One region of the Paenibacillus sp. FSL R7-277 genome, then DNA from elsewhere that is predicted to be linked to it. Evidence: a T-box and tRNA genes for the amino acid it is inferred to sense, from the RefSeq annotation. Region 1 holds a T-box; the other holds one or more tRNA genes.
What was found. The T-box of region 1 lies ahead of C173_RS14415 (valine--tRNA ligase). A T-box ahead of a tRNA ligase gene usually reads a tRNA of that ligase, here a tRNA-Val.

Region 1 (3,415 bases):
GGTAGTAATCATATAGCGCATGGCGTCAGCGCCGTACTGCTCGATAACATCCAGCGGATCAATACCGTTGCCCAGAGACTTGGACATCTTGCGTCCTTCGGCATCGCGTACGAGTCCGTGCATCAGCACATCGGAGAACGGCTTCTGGCCAGTGAATTCCATGGCTGAGAAAATCATGCGCGCTACCCAGAAGTAGATGATATCGTAGCCGGTAACCAGTACATTGTTCGGATAGTAACGCTGATAGTCGCTGCTGTCCTGATCAGGCCAGCCTAAGGTAGCGAACGGCCAGAGGTTCGAGCTGAACCAGGTATCCAGAACATCCTCATCCTGCTTCAGGTCGGACAGCCCGCTGATGCGGCGTGCTTCTTCTTCATCATGTGCAACTACAAGCTCCCCGGTGGATTCAGAGTACCAGGCCGGAATACGGTGGCCCCACCACAGTTGGCGGGAGATACACCAGTCGCGGACATTCTCGATCCAGTTCAGGTACGTCTTCTCGAAGCGGTCCGGCACGAAGTGGACCCCGTCACCGTCCTTCTGTGCAGCGATGGCTGCTTCTGCCAGCGGCTGCATTTTGACGAACCACTGGGTGGACAGATAAGGCTCTACTACGGCCCCGGAACGCTCACTGTGCCCAACCTGGTGTACATGATCCTCAATGGAGATCAGCACGCCTTGCTCCTTCAGGTCGGCTACGATGGCCTTACGGCAGTCGCTGCGGTCCATTCCCTGGTAAGCGCCCGCTTCCTCATTCATCACTCCGCCTTCATCCATTACGTTGATCTGCGGAAGGTTATGGCGGACTCCCATCTCGAAGTCGTTCGGATCATGCGCCGGTGTAATCTTAACTGCACCGCTGCCGAAATCCTTATCTACGTATTCATCGGCAATAACCGGAATCTCACGTAAGGTAACCGGCAGAATCAGCGTCTTACCGATCAGATCCTTATAGCGCTCATCCTCCGGATGTACCGCTACCGCTGTATCGCCCAGCATCGTCTCGGGCCGCGTGGTAGCCACCGTGATATGGCCGCTGCCATCCTTCAGCGGATAACGCAGATGGTACAGATGCCCGTTCACTTCCTTGTATTCAACCTCGATATCCGACAGCGCTGTACGGGCAGCCGGGTCCCAGTTAATAATCCGCTTGCCGCGATAGATCAGGCCCTTCTGGTACAGCTCCACAAATACCTTGCTTACCGCCTTCTTCATTCCATCATCAAAGGTAAAGCGTTCGCGGGAGTAATCGAGGGACAGGCCCATCTTAGCCCACTGGTCATGAATTGTCTCTGCATACTGGTCTTTCCAGGCCCACACCTGCTCCAGGAACTTCTCGCGTCCCAGATCATGGCGGGAGATTCCCTGCTGGCGCAGCTTCTGCTCTACCTTGGTCTGTGTAGCAATCCCTGCATGGTCTGTACCCGGCAGCCACAGGGTATCATACCCCTGCATCCGCTTGGTGCGGATCAGCACATCCTGAAGCGTGAAATCCAGCGCATGTCCGATATGCAGCATTCCTGTTACATTCGGCGGCGGAATCACGATGCTGTAAGGCTCCGCATCCGGCCGCTTGCCGGCTTCGAAGAAGCCCTTCTCCATCCAGTACGCATACCATTTCTTCTCTGCCGCTCCCGGATCATATGTAGTCGGCATGTCGCTCTGCTTGTGATTAGCTGAAGCGGTAGCTTCTGCCGCTTCCTGCCCGTTCGGCAGCTCTGCTGCTGCATTGTTGTTATCAGCCATTGTGAACCCTCCACTGTTAAATGTATTGAGTAGCTAGCGGTTTCTGAGAATACAAAAAGGCCCTTCGTCTCAAAGGACGAAAGGCCATTCTTTCGCGGTACCACCTTTGTTTCGCGCCAATAAAAAATAAACCACTGCCTTAAGTTCCCTTACAGGTTCCTGAAGCTTAGCGCGACACTCATGCAGGGTAACGGCTGCAACCGGCCGCATCCTAACCCGTCTTCATGATGAAGACAAGCTCAGAAGGGCAACTCCGGGGCGACTTCGGGGGCTGCATCCTGCGGGAATTCACACCAATGATAATCCCGCTCTCTGAAGGGCTGACCGCCTACTCTTCCCGTTCCCAGTCTTTATGCTAGTTATTACTTAGTTCAATAATACATTCAGTGTTATCCCTAGTCAACCAGCATATACACAATGGGCGCGCAGCAGACGTACATTGATGCCTACTCCCCGCTCCAGATCACTTGAACCACATTGAAGCCCTGATGGCTGCCCGTTCCGGGAGCGCCATCCAGCGTAACAGAGAATGTGCTTCCGGCATCAATAATCGAGAAGGCTGAGGCGGAGACTTCCTCAGACTTGGAGGTAGCTCCTTTTTGCACAAAATAGTCCTTGTACGTATTGCCGAGCGTCTCCAGGCTCTGCTTCGTACGGTAGCTGAAGGTTGCGGACGGCTTACCGGTCGCCGAGCCTTCGATCAGATCAAATATCTTCGCGTCCGCCGGAAGCGGGAAATCCGCCGGCAGGCTCTTCGGCCGCTTCACAGAATCTGCTGGTGTTCCAGTGGACGAGCCGCCGGAGGAGACAGCCGGAGCTGCAGCATCACCGATGATGACCCGGCTGGTTGCAGCATCGTAAGTAACAGCAGTGTTCAGCGCTTCGCCGATGGAGCGTACAGGCAGATAAGTGATGCCGTTATAGGTAATCGGGGCGAGGGTTTTGCCGTTGCCGTCTTTGGGCGTGTACGCCTGGCCGTTCACGACGATCCCGATTTTGTTGTTCAGGAGCGCCTTGATCTCCTGCAGATTACTGGCGGCGTAGACACCGGCCGAGACTGTGAGCGTCAAGCTTAGTGCGGCCGCAGTGGCTGCCACTTTTCTCTTCATGTGATATATCATCCTTCCAGAAGTAGTGTACCAGCGCATAGCTGCCTGAATGTGTAATGTATGTAGGCCGGTAGTGACTATTACCCCCGGCTGAACGGTTTGTAAACCAGAAGCGGATTTCACAAAGAAACAGGAACAGCCCCATACGTAAGGCAAGGGCTGTTCCTGTTAAGCCTGAATTCTCCGCACAGCGTCAATCTCAAGGAATGTATAATACCTGTCCCTCTTCTACAATCTGACCGGACAGCCGGTTATACATAGTCAGCTCCCGGGTGCTTAGCTGGTATTTCTCGGCTATGGTATCCAGCGTCTCTTCCCGCTGCACGATGCAGAGCCGTACCTTGCGGAACAGCTCTGTCCCGCCCATCCCGCCGATGAAACGGCTCTTCCACGCTGTATCATTGCCTGCCTCAGGAACAGCCTGCGCTACAGAGTCTATATTGCCCGAGAGCAGCTCCTCCTGCTCTCTGTTGGCGCGGCTTGCGCTGAGCAGCGAGGAGAAGGTGAGCGGCTCCTGCTCGGCGGCTCCCGGTTCTTTTTTGCTGCCAAGGGCAACCTTG
Region 2 (3,415 bases), on a different contig from region 1:
TGATCTCTCCGGCCCTTAAGTGCCCGTCCGAGAAGCCGTTCATTGCCGCCGAAGCGCTGCTGCTCGAAAGCTCCGTAGATATCCGCTGTGTCCAGCAGGGTTACGCCCAGGTCAAGCGCGCCATGAATGGTTCGTACAGACTCTTCATTATCCGGCATCATCATCGTTCCGAGTCCCAGAGCCGATACGATCAGCCCTTCGTTCCCAAGTGTTCTTGTGTGCATATGGTTGCCTCCTCTTGTCCCTGTAATAGATCTTATGAACATGACCTTATTCTAACCGTCCTGCCGTGGAGCAGCCACAGTACGTTCATGCTAGTAAGATCATTACCAGGGAGCAGCAGACCAGTAAGATATGCGCCTTCAGGTGATTCTCTGCTAGGTTAAGACAGGGGTGTAGATACAAATATGCAGACCCGGGTGATCCGCCAGATTGGCCATCGAATTGATATCGTAGACTACAGGCTGGCTCGTGCCAAGACTCTCTATGACCACACGGTTGACCTTCTTGCCTTGAATATTGTGCTGCTTCCACACCCTGGCGAAATCCGCACTGTCCTCCAAGAGCTGATCGACCATCTCCTTGTACCAGGGATCGTGCAGGTTCATGTCATAATAGGTTCTGTACACCCCTACTGAATAGATTGCGAACTCCTCCCAGTTCCGCATCCGGCGGCGCAGCTCCAGATCCAGGAACAGAAGACGCATCATAATGCGCTCTGAAGCAGGCAGACTTCCGAAATCACTAAGCACTTCACTCGCTTTATCATTCCAAGCCAGTACCTCAGACCGCTCATTCGTAATAAAAGACGGATAAGTCAATTGGCGGATAATATCCCGCCACTGCGGATTCAGCTCCGGACTGGCTGTATCTATAGAAGCAAGTGTATCCGGCAAGCCCGGATTCCATAGCTCAAACAGATGCTTACGCTCATCTGCCGACAACCGTAGCGCCTGACTGAGACTCTCCATAACCTCTCTGGAGGCGGTAACCTCCCTGCCCTGCTCCAGCCAAGTATAATAGGTGCTGCTGAGACCAGCCAGAACCGCAACCTCCTCCCGGCGCAGCCCTGGTGTTCTGCGCTGACTGTTCGTTTCCTTGATCCCTACAGCTTCAGGCTGCAGACGTTCCCGGCGTGATCTCAGGTAGTCGCCAAGACGCCTAAACCTCGTAATCTCGTAACTCATGAGCTGGGCCTCCTTTCAGCATTACGATGGATTCATAGATGCTTCACATATTCACACACTCTCGCATATAGCGTGGGGTAAATCCCCGGGTATGTCACCGCCTGCGGTAGCTCGCTGAAGCTTCGAAGCTCCGCCATTTCGTACGGGGGCAAATTTCCGAACCTTATGACATCTGCATAATACAACATCCCGTAGCTCTCTGCCAGCTCTTCACTACTGACCGAATAGATGCATAACGGATGCAGTTCATATTCTTCAGCACCTGTCTCTTCGTAAAGCTCTCTTACCGCAGCTTCCCCGGGACTCTCACCCGCCTCAATATGCCCGCCGGCAAATTCCCATGTGGACCGCTCACGGTGCCGCACCAGCACCCAATCGTTCCCTTGCTTCATAAAAATCACTACATACTTGAGACTCACCCCAGGGCACTCCGCTTCATGCAATGTTACGATCATGATAGAATTCCACCTTTTATAGTTCGTTAGAATCTTCCAGAGAAGCGCCATTATTGTAATATATTATGGATGGGGTGTCGTGGTTTTTTGTCATTCTCTAAATGCATATAAAAAAAGAAACCATAACATTGCATTAGACACGTAAAGTCATCTAACGCTAAACGTCAATAGCTTCTCTGTTTGTTGTTCTCTGTTCATAAAAACAAAGAAAGCCTTGATTATCAAGGCTTTCTGCATATAGGACGGATGGGGTTCGAACCCATGACCCCTACCCTGTCAAGATAGTGCTCTCCCGCTGAGCTACCGTCCTGCAACGAAATTTATAATAACACAGGACGTGAGGGAATGGCAAGATAATTTTTATGATATGAAGGGGCAATGCTTAGCATCTGTTAAAATTTCACTGCAACGGTGTTAACTTTGCAATATTTTAGCATCTATCAAAGGAATTACAATTTTAAAATTTCTTGTTCCGAAAGTCCAGAAACTTGTGAAATAATCTTAACTTCAAGCCCAATTCTCAACATATTCTTAGCAACCTCCACAGCCTTTTTATGTTCTCCTGTGGCCAAACCTTCAGCAATCCCCTCAGCCTTAGCCCCATTCATCCGTGATGCCTCATCACGCAAATACTTCTTCCGGGCTTCATACTCCATCCTTGTAGCGGCATCCTGACTCAGGAACTCCAGCGTATCCATTGCTTTTTTCAACATCGGTTCATTCATGGTCAGCTGCTCCTCGAGCTTCGTTAATTCCATCACATGAATCTCAAGATCGTTATTAAGAGAAATTCCAGTGTGATCTTCACGAAGATGAAACACATTATGATGACGGTCATTCGGCAGACAGGAGTAGTTCAGTATATTAATCGTTATACACTTCTTCAAACACTGATTATATCATGGCAGAACTACTCGTTGTAGACAAAGCCAGGCTTTCGGGCTCCATATACTGCTATTCTGTCCCCTAAGCTCTATGAAACATACAAGAATATGTTTTATCTTTCAGCCCCCCCTCTACCTTAATGTTATCGCCATTCGCTTATCCACCAATACAACGGCGTCTGCTTCACCCTTACCGTTGAACATGGCTGAAATTACATATATTTTCGTGTCATCCTCCGCTTTCGCCACCCACTCTTTCTCCTGCAAATATCGCTTGTTGGTGGCATCGTAAGCATAATCCAGGTTGCGCTCCATCTCCTTCAGATATTGATCGCCATAGATTTGTTTGAAGTCATCCTTAGACATGCCAATTTTAAAACCGCCAGTGGTTTTATATGTATCTTTCGATTCCTCTGCCAGAGTAATCCCTGCCACTTTATCCTCCCGGTACATAATCCTCACGCCAGAGCTATACATGACTGAATTCGCAATATCCTTATCCTCCCCCTTACCCAATACCTCTTCCGCTTCTGCACGGCTCATTCCATACTCAACAACGGCTTTATGATCGTTCACCTTTTGAATGGCTAAGTCTTTGGTGGTTACCCCGTCCTTTGAATCCGCACAAGCCGTCAATACGAACAAGAACAACATTACCAGTACCGTTTTTCTCATAATACCCTCCAGATCCTTTTATCTAAAGTTTACCTTGTTAGGAGGAATACGAAACAGTTGCATCCCTGACAGGACTGTATGAAGATTTGTTGAACCGGTCCTGAATCGATCTTAACTTCCTCCCTTGCATTCTATATAATAGAGACAGCTTACACACGGAAAGGACTGAACTATGCGCAGATATCAATAGTTGTACCTCACCAATACCATATAT

Region 2: it has a tRNA-Val gene. The T-box ahead of C173_RS14415 (valine--tRNA ligase) is inferred to sense a tRNA for this amino acid. The anticodon was not compared.

The regions. Positions count from the first base shown of each region.
Region 1 is NZ_ASPX01000037.1:31,722-35,136, forward strand. Features, by position in the region: gene C173_RS14415 (valine--tRNA ligase) at 1-1,656, opposite strand, end outside; T-box leader at 1,816-2,100, opposite strand; gene C173_RS32880 (stalk domain-containing protein) at 2,193-2,855, opposite strand; gene C173_RS14425 (LysM peptidoglycan-binding domain-containing protein) at 3,055-3,415, opposite strand, start outside.
Region 2 is NZ_ASPX01000080.1:494,452-497,866, forward strand. Features, by position in the region: gene C173_RS24285 (aldo/keto reductase) at 1-224, opposite strand, end outside; gene C173_RS24290 (helix-turn-helix transcriptional regulator) at 378-1,187, opposite strand; gene C173_RS24295 (NUDIX hydrolase) at 1,220-1,642, opposite strand; tRNA gene C173_RS24300 (tRNA-Val) at 1,881-1,952, opposite strand; partial or broken gene C173_RS33860 (PD-(D/E)XK nuclease family transposase) at 2,092-2,529, opposite strand; gene C173_RS24310 (hypothetical protein) at 2,659-3,201, opposite strand.